Regions from separate parts of the Microbacterium sp. zg.Y909 genome, predicted to be linked through region 1. Evidence: predicted binding sites of a transcription regulator. Region 1 holds the regulator's gene; each other region holds the start of a gene.

Region 1 (5,362 bases):
TCACCGCGGAGTGCACGTTGCCCGACCCGTAGTCGAGCACCGCGACGAGCGGCCGGTCGGGGGCGTCGCTCACAGCGCGCCCTTCGTGCTGGGCACGCCCTGCACGAGCGGGTCGAGGGCCTTGGCCTGGCGGAACGCGCGCGCGAACGCCTTGTACTCCGCCTCGGCGATGTGGTGGGGGTCACGACCACCCAGCACGGTGACGTGCACGGTCATACCGGCGTGGAAGGCGATCGCCTCGAACGTGTGCCGCACCAGCGAGCCGGTGAAGTGGCCGCCGATGAGGTGGAACTCGTACCCGGCGGGCTCACCGGTGTGCACCAGGTAGGGGCGTCCGCTGATGTCGACGACCGCCTGCGCGAGCGCCTCGTCCAGCGGCACCAGGGCGTCGCCGTACCGCGAGATGCCGCTCTTGTCGCCGAGTGCCTCGCGGATCGCCTGACCGAGCACGATTGCGACGTCCTCGACGGTGTGGTGGGCGTCGATGTCGGTGTCGCCTGATGCACGCACGGTGAGATCGGTCAGCGAGTGCTTCGCGAAGGCGGTCAGCAGGTGGTCGAAGAACGGCACGCTCGTGTCGATGTGGCTGCGGCCGGTGCCGTCGAGATCGAGTTCGAGCTCGACGGTGGACTCGCTGGTCGCGCGGCGCACAGACGCGGTACGCGCCTCGGGACGGGTCATGGCGTCGAGTCTATCGAGGCCAGCGCGTCGAGGAACGCGGTGGTCTCGGCCTCGGTGCCCGCCGTCACCCGCAGGTGCCCCGGGATGCCGACATCGCGGATGAGCACCCCCCGGTCGTACAGCGCCTGCCAGGTCGCGGCGGGATCATCCACGCCCCCGAAGAGCACGAAGTTGGTCCACGATTCGTGGGGCTCGTACCCGAGCGCCTGGAGGGTGGCGGAGATGCGGTCGCGCTGCGCGACGATCTCGTCGACCATGCCGAGCATGACGGGCGCGTGTCGAAGGGCCGCCGTCGCCGCCGCCTGCGTGAGCGCGCTCAGGTGGTACGGCAAACGCACGAGCCGCAGGGCGTCGATCAGCGCCGGATCGGCGGCCAGGTAGCCCACCCGGGCGCCGGCGAAAGCGAAGGCCTTGCTCATGGTGCGTGAGACGACGAGGCGCTCCCTGCCCGGCAGCAACGTGATCGCCGACTGCTGCTCGTGGGGCGCGAACTCCGCGTATGCCTCGTCGACGACGACGATCCCGTGGCTGGCCTCGTAGACCGCCTCGACGACGTCGAGCGGCAGCGGCGTGCCCGTCGGGTTGTTCGGCGCGCAGAGGAAGATGACGTCCGGCGATGCGTCGGCGACCTGGGACGCCGCGTCGGACGGGCTCAGGGTGAAGTCGTGCGCCCGGTGGCCGGCGATCCACGAGGCCCCCGTCCCTCGGGTGAGCAGCGGGTACATCGAGTACGTCGGGGCGAAGGAGAAGGCGGTGCGTCCCGGGCCGGCGAACGCCTGCAGCACGTGCTGCAGGACCTCGTTCGAGCCGTTGGCCGCCCAGATCTGTTCAGGGCCGAGGCCGTGCCCGAGGTACTCGGCGAAACCCTCGCGCAGCGCCGTGAACTCACGGTCGGGATAGCGGTTGATCTCGCGGAGCGCCCGGGCCACCGAGTCGAGGATGTCACCGGCCACCTCGTCAGGGACGGGATGGGTGTTCTCATTGACGTTCAGGGCGACGGGCAGAGCCGCCTGGGGTGCGCCGTACGGAGTTTGGCCACGCAGATCCGCGCGGAGGGGCAGGTCGTCAAGAGACACGATCACCCCTCCCATGCTAGAGCGCATGGCGCGATCAGCGGTCGGCGGAGTACTCCAGCGGGATCGACAGGCGCTGCCCGGCGGCGACGGCCGAGGTCTCGAGCGCGTTGAGGCGCACGATGGCGTCGATGACGTCGCGCGGATCGGCCTGCGGTGCCACCTCTTCGGCGATGCCCCAGAGGGACTCGCCCGTGGCGACTGTCACGGTCTCGAAGCTGCCGGCGGGTGCCGAGTCGGAGACCGTCGCCAGCGCTCCCCCTCCGCTGAGCACGGCGACCGCGACGGCGGCGACGGCGGGCAGCGCGGCGATGCCGACGAGCACGCGTCGACCGCGAGAGGTGATCCGCAGCCGCGTGGCGGACGGCGTGGGTCCGGCGAGCTGGATGGTGGTCATGAGTCCTCCTGTGTCGCGATCTTCGCATCCGACTCTCGGCCGGGAGAGCCGGATGCGAAGTTCTCTTCCGAAGTTATCTTCGAAGTTATAGGCTGTCAAGCACGAAACTCGCTCGCAGATCGATCGCACGCGACACGCGCGCACCTCGACCTGTCGGCATCCGTCACCGGATACGGTTTCGATAGGAGCACCCCACCACGGACCTCCGACATTCGAAGACGCTGCCCCATGCGGCGAGACGGGAGAGGGCGATGACCGACGCGACACCGGCCGGCCGTGAGCGGGCTCAGGACAAGCCGCACACGCGCCGACGCAAGAGCCTGAGCGAGAAGCAGCTCGCGATCCTCGAGGTGATCCAGCGGTCGATCGCGCGCCACGGCTACCCGCCGAGCATGCGGGAGATCGGCGACGCGGTCGGGCTGAAGTCGCTCTCGAGCGTCACCCACCAGCTCAACCAGCTCGAGCTGAGCGGGTACCTGCGCCGCGACGCCGGCAAGACCCGCGCCATGGAGGTGCTGATCGACCTGCCCGGCTCCGCCGGCGAGAACCCGGCCGACGCGGCACCGTCGGTGGGCGACGCCGCCCTGGTGCCGCTGGTCGGACGCATCGCCGCGGGGGTCCCCATCACCGCAGACCAGCAGGTCGAGGAGATCTTCCCGCTGCCGCGTCAGCTGGTCGGCAAGGGCGACCTGTTCATGCTCAAGGTGAGCGGCGAGTCGATGATCGACGCCGCCATCTGCGACGGCGACTGGGTGGTCGTCCGCTCCCAGGCGACCGCTGAGAACGGCGACATCGTCGCGGCGATGCTCGACGGCGAGGCGACCGTGAAGACATTCCGTCAGCGCGACGGTCACACGTGGCTGCTGCCGCGCAACAGCGCCTTCGAACCGATCCTGGGCGACGAAGCCGTCGTGCTGGGCAAGATCGTGGCGGTCCTGCGGGCGATCTGACGCAGAACGACAGGGAGGGGATGCCGCGACGACCGCGGCATCCCCTCCTGCGTCGCCCCACCGGCGGGCGGTCGACGCCCGTCGGCGGGCACCGCCGCTCGCGTCACACGCGCGCGGCCACCTGATCGCGCACACTGCGCGTTGCCGCGACCAGATTCCGCAGCGACTGCACCGTCTCCTCGTAGCCGCGCGTCTTGAGCCCGCAATCCGGATTGACCCACACCTGTCCCACGGGCAGCTCGTCGACCGCTCGTCGAAGCAGCGCCGCGATCTCGTCCGTCGACGGCACGCGCGGAGAGTGGATGTCGTAGACGCCAGGCCCGACGCCGCGGGCGAAGCCGGAGCGGCGGATGTCGGCGATGACCTCGCCGCGGCTGCGTGCGGCCTCGATCGAGGTGACATCGGCATCGAGCGCCGCGATCGCCTCGATGACGACCGCGAACTCCGAGTAGCAGAGGTGCGTATGCACCTGGGTGGTCGCAGCGGCGCCGGCGGTGGCGAGCCGGAACGACGCGACGGACCAGTCGAGGTACGCCGGCTGATCGGCCGCTTTCAGCGGCAGCAGCTCCCGCAGCGCGGGCTCGTCGACCTGCACGATGCGCAGGCCCGCGGCCTCGAGGTCGGCGATCTCGTCGCGCAGCGCGAGCGCGACCTGGTCTGCGGTCTCGGCGAGCGGCTGGTCGTCGCGCACGAACGACCACGCGAGGATCGTCACCGGGCCCGTGAGCATGCCCTTGACGTGCTTCGCGGTGAGACTCTGTGCGTAGGCCGACCAGGCGACGGTGATCGGGGCCGGACGCGCGACGTCGCCCCAGAGGATCGACGGCCGGGTCGCGCGTGAGCCGTACGACTGCACCCATCCGTTGCGCGTCACGGCGAACCCGTCGAGGTTCTCGGCGAAGTACTGCACCATGTCATTGCGCTCCGCCTCGCCGTGCACGAGCACGTCGAGCTCGAGCTGCTCCTGCAGTGCGATCACCTGCCGGATCTCCTCGCGGAGGAACTCCCGGTACTGTTCGCCATCCAGGCGCCCCGCAGCGTGCGCGGCGCGGGCGCGGCGGATCTCGGGGGTCTGCGGGAACGAGCCGATGGTCGTGGTCGGAAGCACGGGCAGTCCCAGCGCCGCGCGCTGTGCCTCTTCGCGGTCGCCGGCCGCCGCGCGACGGTAGTCGCCCGGCGCGAGCCCCGCGGCGCGGGCGCGGACAGAGCCGTCGCGCACCCCCGGCGCCGCACGCCGGTCGTCCAGCGCGCGTGAAGCGGCGTGGAGCTCGTCCTCGATCGCCGCCCTGCCCCGCGAGAGGCCGCGCGCGAGGGTCACCACTTGACCGACCTTCTGATCGGCGAAGGCCAGCCACGACGCCAGGCGTGGATCGAGATCGGGCTCGTCCGAGACGTCGTGCGGCACGTGCTGGAGCGAGGTGGAAGTGGCTGCGGCCACTCCTGCGGCACCGAGGCTGCGCAGCGCAGCGAGACGCTCCCACGCGGCATCCAGATCGCCGCGCCAGACGTTCCGGCCGTCGATGACGCCGCCCACGAGGATCTTGTCCCCCAGCCCGTCGACGACGGGCAGCACGGAGCCGCGGTGCAGGTCGACTGCGATGGCCTCGATGGGAGCGGCGGCCAGACCCGCCCACGCCGAAGGGGAGAGCTGCGCGTAGCCGGCGGCGACCAGGATGGCGGGACGGTCAGCTGCCGAACCCAGCACGGCGTAGGCGCGCGCAGCCGCCTCGGCCAGGCGCTCCGGCGCCGCCGGCAGGCTCTCGCTCACGAGTGCGGGTTCGTCGAGCTGCACCCACTCCGCTCCGGCTGCACGCAGGGTCGCGAGGAGATCCCGGTACACCGGCAGCAGGTCCTCGAGGCGGCTGAGCGGGTCGAAGCCCTCGGGCGCGGCATCCGTCGCCTTGGCCAGCGCGAGGAGGGTGACGGGCCCTACGACGACCGGGCGAACGGTCACGCCGTCGGCCTTCGCCTCGGCGACCTGGCGGGCGAAGCGGTCCGTCGACAGCGCGAACGCGGTCTCAGGACCGATCTCGGGCACGAGGTAGTGGTAGTTCGTGTCGAACCACTTCGTCATCTCGAGCGGCGCCCGGTCGCCGTCACCGCGCGCGGCGACGAAGTATGCCGACAGCGGAATGGTGCCGTCACCGTCACGCAGGTCGGCGAAGCGTGCGGGCAGAGCACCGACGGCGACCGCGGCGTCGAGCACCTGGTCGTAGAACGAGAAGCTCTCCGGGACGGACGAGTCCTCCCGCGCGAGCCCG
Region 2 (7,138 bases), on a different contig from region 1:
GCGCGAGCTTGGACCTGCCGTAGGCACGGGATGCGCCGTAACGGCGCTCCAGCTGCAGGTCGGACCAGTCGATGCGGCTGAACGCCGCTGCGAGGCTGGTCTGCAGGACGATGCGCGTCCGCGCCCGGCGCAGCACCGGCAACAGGCCGATGACGAGGGAGAAGTGTCCGAGGAAGTTGGTCTGGAAGTGCAGTTCGAAGCCATCGGCGGTGAGGTGGCGCCGGCGGTCGCCCAAGAGCACGACGCCGGCGTTCGCCAGCAAGAGGTGGATCGGGGTGCGCTCGGCGGACAGCGTGGCGACAAGCGCCGAGACTGAGTCGAGGCGGGCGAGGTCGAGGTCGCGCAGCTCGAGGCTCGCGTCGGGGACGCTGCCCCGGATGCGGGCGATCGCATGGCTTCCCTTGTCGCGGTTGCGCACCGGCATGATGACGTGGGCACCGGCGGCGGCGAGCGCGCGGGCGACCTCGAGACCGACTCCGTCGCTCGCGCCGGTGACGAGGGCGGTGCGGCCGGCGAGGTCGGGGAGGTCGGCGCTGGGCGTTGCGGGCATGGTGTCCCTTCCGTCCCTCAACGGATACCACGGCGGGCTCGCGCCGCGCAGGTCGCTCTGGGGCTCGCCGAGCGGCGCCGTCGTGGGTGACACTTGGCCTCATGACGAGGATCATCGCGGTGCGCGGCGACATCACCGAGCAGCGGGTGGACGCGATCGTGAACGCCGCGAACAACGCGATGCGCGGGGGCGGTGGCGTCGACGGCGCGATCCACCGTGCCGGCGGCGCCGAGATCCTGCGCGACTGCATCGCCCGGTTCCCCCACGGGCTGGCGACCGGCGACGCGGGCTGGACGACCGCAGGCGACCTTCCGGCGCGGTGGGTGATCCACACCGTCGGCCCGAACTACGCCGCGGGCGAGCGGGACCGGGCGCTGCTGGTGTCGTGCTATCGCCGGTCGCTGCAGGTGGCCGACGAGCTGGGCGCCCGGTCCGTGGCCTTTCCGCTCGTGAGCGCCGGCATCTACGGGTGGCCGAAGGCGGATGCCATCGCCGCCGCCGTCGAGACGATCGCCGGCGCCGACACCGCGGTCGAAGAAGTGCGGATAGTGGCGTTCGATTCGGCGACCTACGACCAGGTGGCCGCGGCGGTGGCGGCTGCCGCCGCGCGCTGACCCTCCCGTTCCGACCCTTCTCGGCCTGGCCGGCGGCGGCGGTCGGTCGTAGCATCCAGATCGTGGACGAGTGGGTCGGCTTGCTGCGCAACGTCAATCAGGGGCAGCGCGGGCATCCGTCCACGGCCGACATCCTCGCCGCGTTCGCCGATGCGGGCGTGCCCGACGCGGTGACGTTCCAGAGCAACGGCACCGTGGTCTTCCGGGCCGACGACCCCGCCGCAGTCGTGGCCGACGCGGTGCGGGCGCTTGAGGCCCGCACGGGCCTGCGCCGCGCGGGCTGCGCGCTCCCGCTGCCGGAGATCGCGCGCATCGTCGACGCGCACGCCGAGCAGCCCGACGCCAACCGGCGGGAGGTGTCCTTCCACGCCGGCGGCCGCATCGATCCCGACGATGCGGAGCTGGCGCGCGTCGCCGCGCACCGCCGGTGCCGGGTGGTGGATGCCGGGGAAGGCTGGGTCGTTTCCGTCAACGAGCGGGAGGGCGATGGCAACGCCACGCCCACGATCGAGGAGGCGACCGGCGAACCCGCAACCTCCCGCGGGCTGCCGACCCTCGTGCGCCTCGTCGCCCGCTTCGGTGCCGCCGGCTGAGCACGGGTCCGCCGAACTCGGCCCGCACCGACTCGGAGGCGCCTCAGCGCAGCAGCGCCTCGTAGGGGGCCAGCGCCACGCGGTCCTCGGCGCCGCTGCGCAGGTGCGGATCTTCCGTGACCAGAAGGTCCGCCTGCAGCACGGCGACGGCGAGGTACTCCGCCGGCGGTGTGTCGGGCCAGCCGAGGCGCGTGGCGAGCTTCCACGCCGTGGCGCGGGAGACGCGGTCGCCGAGCAGGCGGATCTTCAGCTCGGCGAGGCGCTCCAGCCGCGCGAGGGCGACCCGCTCGTCCAGCGCGCCGGCGCGGACCTGCTGGTAGAGCAGCGAGAGGGCGTGGGTGCGCAGCACGCTCGGCGCGACCAGCGAGTGCCCGGCCCCGAGTACCGCGTCCTCCTCGATCAGCCGCAGGGCCGTCGGCGCGTCGATCGCGTAGCGGGTCATGGCCCGATGATGCCACCGGGCTTCGTCGGGCGCGACGGTGCGGGCCGATGTCGGAGGGTCGCCGTAGCGTGTGCGGTGCCGGTTCGGGGGGATCGGCACGGGTGCCGGCCCGGGGAGCCGGCACCCACACCCCCGGGTCACCAGCCCATCGAGCCGGGCACGCCCTTGAACGGCCCACGCACCCACGAGGTCACCCAGCCGCCGTAAAAGATGCCCGGCTGCGGCACCGCCGTCTCGCCGTCGACCGTGCACCGGTCCATCGGGCCGGCGTACACCGCGACCCGGTCGGTGAGCAGCTCGTAGCCCGGCGACGGGTCAGGGTAGTTCCACGCCGCGCGCGGGGCGACGCGGTCTCCGCCGCGCACGTCGAAGTACCCCGCCGCGCCCTTGAACTCGCAGTACGAGCTGCCGTCCGTGGGGACGAGGGAGCCCGGCGCGAACGCCGCGATCGGCAGGTAGTACACCGGCGGGTGGCTCGTCTCCAGCACCCGAACGACGTCGGTCGTGTCGACGATGCGTACGCCGCCGAAGTCGATCGTCACGGGGGTGTCGACGCGCTCGATGCGCGGCGGGCGCGGGTAGTCCCAGACCGATTCCTGGCCGGGGTCGACGGGATCGGGGCGGGGGTGGGTCATGGCCTCACTGTATGAATGCGGTGAGATGCGCCGCTAGGGCTCCCGCGGCGCGCACCGGTGGTTGACTGTCGCCATGACCGGCGTGCCGATGTTCCCGCTGGGCAGCGTGCTGCTCCCCTACACGCCGCTGCCGCTGCGCATCTTCGAGCCGCGCTACCTCACGATGATCGGGCGCCTGCTCGACGAGGAGGAGCCCCAGTTCGGCGTCGTGCTCATCGAGCGCGGTCCCGAGGCCGGCGGCGGCGAGCAGCGCAGCGGCATCGGCACGATCGCGCGCCTCGTGCGCGTGGCCCCCACCGCGACCGACCTGCAGGTGGTGGCCGTCGGCGCCGAGCGCATCACCGTCGACCGGTGGCTGCCCGATGACCCGTACCCGGTGGCGGAGGTGTCGCCCGTGCCGCCGCTGGAGTGGTCCGACGCGCTGACGCCGCTGCGCGACGAGGCCGAGAGCATCGTGCGGCGGGTGCTCGCGCGCGCCGCCGACGATGAGAACGTGCGGTGGGATGCCGAGACCGAGCTCTCGCCCGACCCCGTCGAGTCCTCGTGGCAGCTCGCCGCGATCGCCCCGCTGGGTGAGCTGGACCGCTTCACGCTGCTGCATTCAACGACGCTCGGCGGGCTGCTGCGGCAGATCATCGACCTGACCCTCGACATCGAGCCCCTGCTGACACGCCCACCCGCCGACGACCTCGGCTGATCTGTCCGGTCGCGGATGCGCCTCGGTCGACGCGGCGCGCCAGCCCGCGCGATCGGGGGGTGGGTCCCACGCCCACCGCACCGGCGACTTCGACCGCAGCACGATGGGTTCGCCGCCGGGCGGATGAAGAAGGAACGGTCCCCGCCCGTCGCGCGTGATCTTCCACCCCTGGTTGTGCAGGAGCAGATGATGGAACCGGCACAGCAGGATCCCGCGGTCGACGTCGGTGCGGCCCTGCTCCGCGCACCAGTGGTCGCTGTGGTGCGCTTCGCAGTACGAGGGTGGGCGGTCGCAGCCGGGCCACATGCATCCGCCGTCACGGGCGGCGAGGGCGAGCCGCTGCTTCGCCGTGGACAGTCGCTGCTCGCGCCCGACATCGAGCGGGTTCCCGGCGCCGTCGACGCTCACGAGCACCCTGGCGGTCTCGCACAGCGCCTTGTCGAGCACCGAACCCGGCAGCGCCGCACCCCCGTCCTCGACGTGCGCGACGCCCAGGAAACGCCCGAACGCGTCACGCGCGCCGACGGCATCCCGCACCGCCACCAGCCGCACACCGGGCTGACGCGCCCCGAACACGTCCTCGGCCGAGGCCAGAGCCCCCGCTCGAACGACGTCCATCATGAGGTCGTAGGTCAGCTGCTCGTTCGTGCGCCCATCGCGCACGAGTGAATCGGCGTCGGCCCGCTCGGCCTCGGTCATGAACCGCGGACCGCCTCGGCGCGGACGCAGTGCCGCACCGATGATCGAGTCGACCCACGCGAACATCTCGTCGTCGAAGTCGATGCGGGCGTGGTGTACGCCTTCGCCGTCCGTCCACATGCGCCAAGACCGTCCCTGGAACCGCCGCGCGAACCGGTCCTCGGCGCCGGCGGGGTCCAGCGCGTCCCGCACTGCTCGCGCCCGCTTGACCACCTCTTCCACCGGGAGCCCCGGCACCTCGCCCATGAGCTGCTCTGCAGCGACGGCCCAGACCGCTCTCGCGTCGTCCGAGTCCGGCGGTTCGCCGAGCCCTCGGCGGATCGCGTCGTGCTGCGCGGTGGTCACCACCCCCGCGAGCATGGCCTGGCGCAGGCCGGCATGCCACGGTGCGATCGCGGCGTGCGGCGTCCGCTTGTCCTCGCCGCCGTCACCGGTGGAGCCCGCACCGCACGCGTCGTCGAGCAGCGACGCGCCCACGCGCACCGCCCGCGTCGCATCCGCGCGCGACCCGCCCGTGATCTCCTGGATGAGGGCGACCGGCGACCGATGGCCGCGTGTGCCGGCCAGCCCGCCGTGCGGCGCGGCGGACCGCTCGGCGATGACCGCGGCCGTGACGACCGTCAGCCGCTCGAGGCAGCCCATGACGGCGGCGGCCTCTTCGAACACGGCCAGCACGTCGTCATCGGACAGAGCGCGCACCGCCGCCAACAGCTCACCGGGCACGACGTCGAGGTCGCGGTGGCCGCTGACAGCCTGCGCTCTCGTCGCAAACTCGGTGAGGAAGGTCATGCCCTCATCATGCCGCCACCGTCGGACATTTGTTCGATAGTGGCCGGTAAGCTGTGCATGGGTCGGGCGACCCCCGAGCTGGGGAGGGAACCCGCCCCTACTGCCTCACCGCGGCGGGCGCTCCAGCGGCAACTCGCGCGTGGCATCCCACGGCTCGGTCCATCCGAGGCGGTCGAACAGCACGTCGAGCACCATCGCCGTGAACCCCCACACGAGGTGCGCCTCGGGACCCTGACCGACGTGGAAAGCGGGCCCGCGCATCGTGCGAGCGCCGTCGCGCAGCACCGTGACGCCGCGGTTGGCCGGGCTCAGCAGGTCGGCCACGGGCGCGCGGAAGACCGCTGCGGACTCGCCTTCGTCGACGACGTGCACGGGCGACGGATGCCGCCACCATCCGAGCACCGGGGTGACGAGGTGTCGCGAGAATGCCAGCGGAATGGTCTCGAGCGCGCCGAGCACCTCGACCCCGGCCGGGTCGACGCCCGTCTCCTCCTGTGCCTCGCGCAGGGCCGCGGCGACAGGCCCGTCGTCCTCAGGATCGACCCGGCCGCCGGGGAACGCGACCTGCCCGGGGTGTGACCGCAGGGTCGACGCCCGAGCGAGCAGCAGCACGTCGAGGTCGCGCGAGACCGCGGTGTCGGCGGCGGCGCGCTCGCTGGGCGTGGCATCGAGCACACCGAAGAGGATGAGCACCGCCGCGGGCCGTGATCCGGGTGCGACGGGGAGATCGATGAGCGGCCCGAACGACGGCACGACGGTCGGCTCGCTGCGCCGACGACGCTCCACGTCAGCGGCGAGCGCGGCCAGCTGTGCGCGCGCGGTGTGAGGGGCGTCCGGAACAGGCATCGCTTCAGGCTACGCCGCCGACGGATGCCGGCGCGTCAGCAGCCCCTCCCCCCACCCCCGGTCGCTGAGCGAGCGAGCGAAGCGAGACGAAGCGCCCCCACCGACCGGGCCGAGGGCGGGACGGAGCCCCCTAGTCCGTCCCGCCCCCGACCCAGACATACGGCGCGTGCGTAGCGATCGCACCCGCCCGCGCGCGCTGAGCCAGCAACAGCGCGCCGTCCAGCGGGTCTCCGACAGCCGGCTGCACCCGAGCGTCGGGACGCAGCTCCGCGACCGTCTGCTCGAACGCCTGCGCCAGCACGCCCCCGGCACGGAACACTCCCCCGGTGGTCGCGATCACCGCAGGCAGCGACCCCTCGAGCGCGGCGACGCCGCTGCGCGCGGCCTCCCGCCCCGCCTCTGCCGCGATCGCCGCTGCCGAAGCGTCACCGGCGGCTGCCAGTGCCAGCACATCGGCAGCGAAGGATGCCAGCACGCCGGCGCGATCCGGCCGGGTGTACAGCTGCGACGGCCAGGTGACCGGATCACCGAGTCGCTCCCGGGCCGCCCGCAGCAGTTCGGAGCCTGCGGCATCCACTCCGTCATAGGCGCGCATCGCCGCGATGAGTCCCTGCAGGCCGACCCAGGCGCCGGCGCCGCGGTCGCCCAGCAGGTGCCCCCACCCGTCCACCCGCCGCCAGACGTCGCGGCCGTCCGTGCCGAAGGCGATCGCACCGGTCCCGAGCGCCACGATCGCCCCGGCTTCGCCGCCCAGCGCGCCCAGATGCGCGGTCACGGCATCCACGGCCACGGCCACCGCCACCGGCCGCCCGGTCAGCTCACGAAGCTGGGCCGACAGGGCTGCGGCGAACCGCTCCGGCTCGGCGACCAGGGTCGCCAGACCCGTCGCGCCCACCCCGACGCCGGCGAGTTCCGCGACGACCTCCGGCCACTCCTGCGCAGCCCGCGCCACCAGCGACGTCACGGCGCCCGGCACCGTGCTGCCCCCATCCGTCACGCCGATGCGCTCTCCCGAGAACTCGAGACGCTCCCCCGAGGGCGCACCCTCGAGGCGCAACCCGACCCGGCTCCCCGAACCGCCGATGTCGAGCCCGAGCAACGACGTCACTTGCTCATGCCCGCGGTCAGGCCCGACACGATCTGCTTGGTGGCGAAGAGGAAGAGCACGACGAGCGGAATCGTCGCCAGCGTCAGCCCCGCGAAGAGGGTCGCCCAGTCGGTCTGGTACTCACCGAAGAACCGGGTGATGCCCACCGGCAGCGTGTACGCGTCA
Region 3 (8,541 bases), on a different contig from region 1:
GGGCGAGCTCGAGACCGACGACGAGAGCGACTGAACGCACCCACCGGACGGAGCGCCTGGGACGGATGCCACCACCCGCGGGCTAGCGTAGGCGGGTGGCATCCACCGGCACTCTCCGCGTTCTCGGCGTCGACCCGGGCCTGACCCGATGCGGCGTCGGGGTCGTCGACGTCGCGCGCAACCGCTCGGCGTCGCTGGTGCACGTCGGTGTCGTGCGCACCGAGCCGTCGCTGCCGATCGAGCAGCGTCTCGCGGCCATCGCCGCGGGGCTCCGCGCCGTGCTCGATGAGTACCGGCCCGACGTCGTCGCCGTCGAGCGCGTCTTCGCCCAGCACAACCGCAGCACGGTGATGGGCACGGCGCAGGCCAGCGGCATCGCCCTGCTGCTGGCGGGGGAGCGGGGCCTGGTTGCCGCGACCCACACGCCCTCCGAGGTGAAGGCCGCTGTCACCGGCTACGGCGCCGCGGACAAGCTGCAGGTGCAGACCATGGTCGCGCGCGTGCTGCGGCTCGACGCGTTGCCCCAGCCGGCGGATGCCGCCGACGCGCTGGCCCTGGCTCTCTGCCATGCCTGGCGCGGTGGGCTGACGGCCTCTGCCTCTGGCTCTGGCTCTGGCTCTGGCTCGGCGACGCTGACGCCGGCGCAGCGGGCGTGGGCGAATGCCGAGCGTGTGACGCGGCGCTGAGGGTTTGGTTTTCGGCCGGTGTTAGGCGCCGGTTTCTCCACAGCCGGATGCCGGCAGAAGTTGTCCACAATCGCCGTTTGGCCTGGGTTTTAGGCGCGGTCAATGTCGGTGGACCTCGGCAGAATTATGGGTATGAGCAGTTCACCGCCAGCCACGACGAGACGCGATACGCGCTCGCGTGGTGCGGTGCTGGGGGAGTTGGAGCGCACGAGGGCGCGGATCGCGGCGTTGCAGGCCGAGGAGCTGGGGTTGCTGGCGCGGGCGGATGCGATCGCGGCGGCGCGGACCGCCCTGGTGCCGTCCAGTGCGGGCCGGGAGCGGGAGATGCCGTTGCGGGAGATGGCCGCCGACGTCGCCGCGGTGTTGCGCCGGTCCGACCGTGTGATCCAGGACCGCCTGCACGACGCGACCGTCCTGGTGACCGGGTTCGCCGCGACCGTCGCGGCGTTGCGGGCGGGGGCCATCGACACGGCGCACGTGCGGATCATTCAGGATGCCGGGGTCCGCATCACCGACCCCGACGCGCGCGCCCGGTTCGAACAGGCCGCCCTGGTCGTCTGCGAGCGGGAGACACCGGGGCGGGCCAAGCCGATCATCGCGATGATCGCGCAGAACCTGCACCCCGTACCCCTCGCCGAGCGTCACGCCGAGGCTGCCGCCGGGCGGCGGGTGTGGGTGCGGGATCTCGAGGACGGGATGGCGGAACTTGCCGCGGTGCTCCCGGCGGCGTTGGCGTACGCGATCCACGACCGGCTCACCCAACACGCCCGCGAGGTCGCCGCCGCCCAGCGCGCCGCGGCCGCAGACGGGACGGACAGCGGGCCCGCGGCAAGCACGCCTGAGGACGGCGGCGCGGCCGCGCCTTCGGACATCGACGCCACGGGCACGGTGCAGGCACACCCGGATGAGCAGCCCGTGGCCGAAGAGCCAGCGGACACCGACGCAGCCGCGACCGATACCCGCACCGCCGACCAGGTCCGGGCCGACGTCCTCACCGACCTGCTGCTCACCGGCCACGCCAGCACACCCGCCTCGTCCCGCAGCATCCCCGCGGGGCAGGCGATCACCGCGCACGTGCAGATCGTGATCCCCGCCGACACCCTCACCGGCGAAGGCACCGCGCCGGCCGAACTCATCGGATACGGGCCCATCGACCCCGACACCGCCCGGCACCTCGCCGCGACCACGGACCTCTGGGAGCGGGTGTTCACCTCACCGACCACCGGCGCCGTGCAGCACGTCGACACCTACCGGCCCAACCGCGCACAACGCAGGCACCTCGACGCCCGCGACGAGCACTGCCGGTTCCCCGGATGCCGAAGGCCCGTGTACTACTGCGACCACGACCACACCCTCGACCACGCGCGAGGCGGACCCACCGCGTTGTGCAACCTCGCGAACCTCTGCGTCCGGCACCACACCCTCAAACACGCCGGCGCCTGGACCGTGATCCAGAAGCTGCACGGCATCCTGGAATGGACCAGCCCCACCGGGCGGACCCACCTCGACATCCCGCGACGCGTGCTCGAATTCACCGCCCTGGCCGCAGCCGAGGGCCCACCACCGTTCTGAGAACGCCTCGGCAACAGCCTGGCCGCGGGGCACCCGACAGGGCCGACCCCGGCCGCGGGCGCGTGTCGATAGAACAAACATCCGAACGCGGCCGTAGGCTCGGAGCATGATCTCCTCCGCACGCGGTCGCGTGCTGCACCTCGATCCCGACAGCGTGATCGTCGACGTCAACGGCGTCGGGTTCTCGATCGCGGTGACCCCGCAACTGTCGCGGAGCTTTCATGTAGGCGACGAGATCGTGCTGCACACGCACCTCGTCGTGCGCGAGGACGCCCTGGCGCTGTTCGGGTTCGCCACCCGCGACGAGCTCAGCGTCTTCCTCCAGCTGATCAGCGTGTCTGGGGTGGGGCCCAAATCCGCCCTCGGCGTGCTGGCTTCGCTGACCGTCGACCAGATCGCGCAGGCGGTCACCGCAGAGGACGACGCGCCGTTTCGTCGCGTGTCGGGAATCGGACCCAAGACGGCCAAGCTCATCGTGGTTCAGCTCGCCGGCAAGCTGCAGGCCCTCGGGCTCGGCGGCACGGGCGGGGCTGTCGCGTCGGGAAAGGCCGACGAGAAGGTCGTCGCGCAGGTCGTGGCCGCCCTCGTCGGCCTGGGCTGGAGCGAGCGGATCGCGGCGGAGGCCGTCGGCCCGGTGGCCGAGGCGGCATCCGAGCGCCAGCGGGGCGACGTCTCAGCGCTGCTGCGCCTGACGCTGGCCCAGCTGGGCCCCTCCCGCAAGGAGCCCGCCGGTGGATGAGACCGTGAACCCCGCCGAGCCGCAGGACGAGATCGAGCTGGCGGTCGAAGGTGCGCTGCGACCCAGCTCGCTGGCCGAGTTCGTCGGGCAGCACAAGGTGCGCGGCCAGCTGCAGCTGCTGCTCGAGGCGGCGCGCATCCAGCAGCGCCCGGCCGACCACATCCTGCTCTCCGGGCCCCCGGGCCTGGGAAAGACCACGCTGGCGATGATCGTCGCCCACGAGAGCGACCGTCCGCTTCGCCTGTCGTCGGGGCCTGCAATCCAGCACGCCGGCGACCTGGCGGCGCTGCTGTCCAGCCTGACGCCCGGCGAAGTGCTCTTCATCGACGAGATCCACCGCATGGCCCGCTCCGCCGAAGAGATGCTGTACCTCGCCATGGAGGACTTCCGCATCGACATCATGGTGGGCAAGGGTGCCGGCGCCACGAGCATCCCCCTCGAGCTGGCGCCGTTCACCCTCGTGGGCGCCACGACCCGCTCCGGCATGCTCCCCAATCCGCTGCGGGACCGGTTCGGGTTCACCGCGCACCTCGAGTACTACGAACCGAGCGAACTGGAACAGGTCGTGGAGCGATCGGCTCTCGTGCTCGGGGTCGGTCTTCCGGCACATGCGCGCGCCGAGATCGCGCGGCGCTCCCGCGGCACGCCCCGCATCGCCAACCGCCTGCTGCGGCGCGTGCGCGACTACGTCATCGTGCACGGCCAGGGCGGGCGCGCCAGCGCCTTCAACGGCGGGCCGGCGGCGACGCAGGCCGACGTCAACGCCGCGCTCGAGCTCTACGACGTCGACCCGATCGGGCTGGACCGGCTCGACCGCGCCGTGCTCGACGCGCTCGTTCGACGATTCCGCGGGGGACCGGTGGGGCTCAGCACCCTCGCGGTGACCGTGGGGGAGGAGGCCGAGACGGTCGAGTCTGTGGTGGAGCCGTATCTGGTGCGCATCGGGTTCATGGGGCGTACGCCCCGCGGTCGCATCGCCACCCCCGAGGCATATGCCCACCTGCGCGTTCCGCACGCCGAAGGGGCGCTGCGCATCGATGACCTATAATCGCTGAAGGCTTTCGCCGCAACCTCTGCTGGGGTGCCTCACGGCATGCCCGAACCGAAAGGTGACCTCACCTCCATGGAATTCGCTGTCTTCTTCGCCGAGTACGGCCTCATCCTGCTGCTCGGCGCTCTGCTCGTCTTCATGTTCTGGAGCTCGCGCCGACGCATGCAGCGCCAGAAGGCCGAGCAGGAGGCGAAGGCGCGCCAGACGGTTCCCGGCGCCGAGGTGCTCCTTCAGGGCGGCCTCTACGGCACGATCGTGGCCTACGACCCCGAGAACCTCGACCAGCCGGCCATCGTTGAAATCGCGCCGGGTGTCGACATCAAGGTGCACAGCCAGGCGATCCTGCGCGTCGTCGACCCGGCCGAGGGCGTCGTCACCGAAGACGAGTTCATCGAGTCCGAGGCAGCCGAAGACGAGTACGTCGCCGATGTCGCCGACGGCGACATCACCTCGGTCGACGATGACCGCAACCGCGCATCGGGCGGCACGAACGACACCGACCCGGGCACCAAGCCCCTGGCCTGATCCGTCTCGCCGCTGCGGCGGCGCGCGAGAAAGCTGACCACACGTGGCCACTTCCACCCCCGTCCGGCACGCCTGGCGCGCGTTGACCGGACTTCTGGTCATCACCGCCCTCCTGTTCGGCATCAACGCGCTCGGCGTGTACGGCTTCGGCAAGAGCTCGTGGGTTCCGGAACTCGCGCTCGACCTGCAGGGCGGAACGCAGATCATCCTCGAAGCGCAGACCGAGGACGGCGCCGACCCCAGCACCGAGCAGATGAACCAGGCTGTCACGATCATCCGCCAGCGTGTCGACGCCTCGGGCGTCGGCGAGGCCGACGTCACCACCGAGGGCGGCCGCAACATCGTCGTCCAGATCCCGGGCGAGGCAGACGAAGCCACGCGCGAGCGCATCGAGGCCTCCGCGCAGTTGCAGCTGCGCGCGGTGCTGGCCACCGGCGCACCCGCCAACACCTTCATCGGTGAGGACGGCAACGAGACGCCGTACCCGCAGCCCGATCCGTCCCTGCAGGCGACCCCGTCCACGGAGCCCACCAGCGGCAGCGACCTGGCGTGGATCACCCCGGCGCTCGAGGCGCAGTACCTCGCCTACGACTGCGCCGACCCGGCGAACGACCCCGCTTCCGCGCCTGCGGACCAGCCGCTGATCACCTGCGACCCGTCCGGCACCGTCAAGTACCTGCTGGGGCCCGTCGAACTCGACGGATCGTCGATCTCGGACGCCAGCCACGGCATCGTCCAGCAGAACGGCCAGTGGGCGGTCAACCTCGTCTTCGACGATCAGGGCACCCGCGAGTTCGGTCAGATCAGCCAGCGGCTGTACGGCCAGAGCCCGCCGCTGAACCAGTTCGCGTTCATCCTCGACGGCTTCGTGCTGTCGGCTCCGTCGATGAACGCCGTCATCCTCGACGGCAAGCCGCAGATCACCGGAAGCTTCACGCAGGAGAGCGCCAAGGTGCTCGCCGACCAGCTGAAGTACGGCGCGCTGCCCCTGAGCTTCGAGGTGCAGAGCTCGAGCACGATCTCGGCGACGCTCGGCTCCCAGCAGCTGCAGATCGGCCTCATCGCCGGACTCATCGGCCTTCTGCTGGTGGCGTTGTACTCGGTGGCGGTCTACCGCGCGCTGGGCTTCATCATCATCGCGTCCCTGCTGGTGATGGGTGTGCTCACCTACATCTCCCTGTGCATCCTGGCCTGGCGCATGGGCTTCCGTCTGTCACTCGCCGGCGTCGCGGGCGTGATCGTGTCGATCGGCTTCACCGCCGACTCGTTCATCGTCTACTTCGAACGCATCCGAGACGAACTGCGCGACGGCAAGAGCATCACCAGCGCCGTCGAGGACGGCTGGTCCCGCGCGAAACGGACGATCTACATCTCGAAGTCGATCAACGTCCTTGCCGCTGTCGTGCTGTACATCCTCGCCGACGCGACGGTGAAGGGATTCGCCTTCACGCTGGGTCTGACGACCGTCATCGACGTGCTCATCTTCATCCTGTTCACCCACCCGACGCTGCAGCTTCTGGCACGCACCCGCTTCTTCGGATCCGGTCACCCGCTGTCGGGTCTGGACCCCGCCGCGCTGGGCGCCGTCTACCGCGGGCGTGCGCAGTTCCGCACGCCGATCGTCCCCGCCAAGGGGGGCGCCGGCAAACGCGCCGTCCGCGCCAAGGGTGAGGCCGAACGCCGGCAGACCATCGCCGAGCGCAAACAGGCCGAGCTCGCAGCCGCACGTCGCGGTGGCAATACCGACCGCACGAAGGAGGGGAGCAGCTGATGGGCGCCATGAGCAACTTCGGCAACGACCTCTACACCGGCAAGCTCTCGCTGCCTTTCATCCCGAAGCGGCGACTGTGGTTCATCCTCGCGGCGGCCCTGGTGATCGGCGCGGCCCTCGTGCCGCTGTTCCGCCCCATCCAGTTCTCGATCGAGTTCACGGGTGGGTCGCAGTTCACCGTGTCCAACGTGGCCGAGACCGATCAGGCCCTCGCCACCGACGCGGTCCAATCGGTCGTCGAGGGCGCCACCACCAAGGTCACCACCGTCGGCGGTGACGCCATCCGCGTGCAGACCGACCAGATGACCGCTAACGAGACGCAGGCGGTCACTGCGGCGTTGGCCGAGGTCTACGACGTCGCGCCAGCCGAGGTCACCTCGTCCTTCATCGGTCCCAGCTGGGGCGCCGACGTGACCCGGCAGTCGCTGTGGGGCCTGGCGATCTTCCTTGCCATGACCTTCATCATCCTCGCGCTGTACTTCCGCACCTGGAAGATGTCGGTCGCCGCGATCATCGGCCTGGTCGACGTGCTCATCATCACGGTCGGGATCTACTCGCTGTTCGGCTTCGAGATCTCGCCGGCGGCGGTGATCGGCTTCCTCACGATCCTCTCCTACGCCCTCTACGACACGACGGTGGTGTTCGACAAGATCAGGGAGAACACCACGGAGGACGGCGAGAACTCCGGCCGGCTCTTCGGCGAATCGGTCAACCTCGCCGTGAACCAGACGCTGGTGCGTTCGATCAACACGACGGTCGTGGCCATCCTCCCCACCGGCGCGATCCTCTTCATCGGCGCGCTGTGGCTGGGCGCGCAGACCCTCACCGACATCTCGCTGTCGATCTTCGTCGGCACGATCGTCGCGGCGTACTCGACCGTGTTCGTCGCCGCACCCCTGTACTCGCTGATGCGCGAGAACGAACCGGCCATCAAGGCACGCGACGAGCGGGTGCGTACCGCTCGCGAACTGGCCCTGACGGACGCCTGAGGCGCAGCCTGCCCGCACCGCGGGCGGACGTAGAATTGACGGGTTGAGACGACCGGAGGTGAGCGCATGACAGAGGCCGTGCCCGCCGCCCAGTCATCGTCGCTGCGCCGACTCGTCCCTCGCATCTTCTCGCGGGCGGCACGCCGCGACGACGTCGAGAAGCTGTTGCGGACGGTGCGCACCCACCACCCCAAGGGTGACCTGTCGATCGTCGAGCGTGCGTACGCCGCAGCGGACCGCGCACACGCGGGCCAGAAACGGCGAAGCGGTGAGCCCTACATCACCCACCCGCTCGCCGTCGCCCAGATCCTCGCCGACCTCGGCCTGGGGCCGCGCGCCATCGCCGCGGCTCTGCTGCACGACACGGTGGAGGACACCGACTACCGGCTCGACCAGCTGAGCGCCGACTTCGGCGACGAGGTCGCGATGCTGGTGGACGGGGTCACCAAGCTCGACAAGGTCAAGTACGGCGACGCCGCGCAGGCCGAGACGGTGCGAAAGATGATCGTGGCGATGTCCCGCGACATCCGCGTGCTGCTGATCAAGCTCGCCGACCGTCTGCACAACGCGCGCACCTGGGGATTCGTTCCGCCGGAGAAGGCCGCCAAGAAGGCGACCGAGACCCTCGAGATCTATGCGCCCCTCGCGCACCGCCTCGGCATCCAGGCTGTGAAGTCCGAGCTCGAGGACCTCTCATTCGCGGTGCTGCACCCGAAGCTCTACGCCGAGATCGACAGCCTGGTCACCCAGCGCACTCCGCAGCGCGAGCAGTACGTGCAGTCCGTCATAGAAGCGGTCGAGGCCGATCTGCGGGAGCTGCGCATCCGGGGCCGCATCATGGGCCGTCCCAAGCAGCTGTACTCCGTCTACCAGAAGATGGTGGTGCGCGGGCGCGAGTTCGACGACATCTACGACCTCATCGGCATCCGCGTGCTCGTCAACACCGTGCGTGACTGCTACGCCGTGCTCGGCGCCCTCCACGCCCGTTGGACGCCGCTCCCCGGCCGCTTCAAGGACTACATCGCCACGCCCAAGTTCAACCTCTACCAGTCGCTGCACACGACCGTCATCGGTCCCGGCGGCCGCACGGTGGAGATCCAGATCCGCACCCACGAGATGCACCAGCAGGCCGAGTACGGCGTCGCGGCCCACTGGAAGTACAAGGAGCAGATGGCCGGCGGCAAGTCCGGCGCCAAGTCGGTGGACGC

Evidence for each region. The regulator LexA, encoded in region 1, represses DNA repair genes until DNA is damaged. The targets are predictions, from matches to a motif close to TCGAACANNTGTTCGA.
Region 2: a site for LexA is predicted at 5,041-5,056, ahead of NQ160_RS14490 (HNH endonuclease signature motif containing protein). Genes of this name have one in related genera too.
Region 3: a site for LexA is predicted at 2,328-2,343, ahead of ruvA (Holliday junction branch migration protein RuvA). Genes of this name have one in related genera too.

The regions. Positions count from the first base shown of each region.
Region 1 is NZ_JANJFJ010000285.1:32-5,393, forward strand. It holds partial or broken gene NQ160_RS17200 (imidazole glycerol phosphate synthase subunit HisH) at 1-73, opposite strand, end outside; gene hisB (imidazoleglycerol-phosphate dehydratase HisB) at 70-681, opposite strand; gene NQ160_RS17210 (histidinol-phosphate transaminase) at 678-1,772, opposite strand; gene NQ160_RS17215 (LysM peptidoglycan-binding domain-containing protein) at 1,792-2,151, opposite strand; gene lexA (transcriptional repressor LexA) at 2,403-3,101, shown strand; gene metE (5-methyltetrahydropteroyltriglutamate--homocysteine S-methyltransferase) at 3,205-5,362, opposite strand, start outside.
Region 2 is NZ_JANJFJ010000206.1:275-7,412, reverse strand. It holds partial or broken gene NQ160_RS14520 (SDR family oxidoreductase) at 1-550, opposite strand, end outside; gene NQ160_RS14515 (O-acetyl-ADP-ribose deacetylase) at 652-1,164, shown strand; gene NQ160_RS14510 (DUF1697 domain-containing protein) at 1,227-1,757, shown strand; gene NQ160_RS14505 (hypothetical protein) at 1,801-2,199, opposite strand; gene NQ160_RS14500 (DUF427 domain-containing protein) at 2,337-2,834, opposite strand; gene NQ160_RS14495 (LON peptidase substrate-binding domain-containing protein) at 2,908-3,531, shown strand; gene NQ160_RS14490 (HNH endonuclease signature motif containing protein) at 3,436-5,019, opposite strand; gene NQ160_RS14485 (NUDIX hydrolase) at 5,125-5,865, opposite strand; gene NQ160_RS14480 (BadF/BadG/BcrA/BcrD ATPase family protein) at 5,996-6,973, opposite strand; partial or broken gene NQ160_RS14475 (carbohydrate ABC transporter permease) at 6,970-7,138, opposite strand, start outside.
Region 3 is NZ_JANJFJ010000119.1:2,847-11,387, forward strand. It holds gene NQ160_RS10520 (YebC/PmpR family DNA-binding transcriptional regulator) at 1-34, shown strand, start outside; gene ruvC (crossover junction endodeoxyribonuclease RuvC) at 96-686, shown strand; gene NQ160_RS10530 (HNH endonuclease signature motif containing protein) at 873-2,258, shown strand; gene ruvA (Holliday junction branch migration protein RuvA) at 2,365-2,997, shown strand; gene ruvB (Holliday junction branch migration DNA helicase RuvB) at 2,990-4,045, shown strand; gene NQ160_RS10545 (preprotein translocase subunit YajC) at 4,121-4,573, shown strand; gene secD (protein translocase subunit SecD) at 4,617-6,344, shown strand; gene secF (protein translocase subunit SecF) at 6,344-7,333, shown strand; partial or broken gene NQ160_RS10560 (RelA/SpoT family protein) at 7,400-8,541, shown strand, end outside.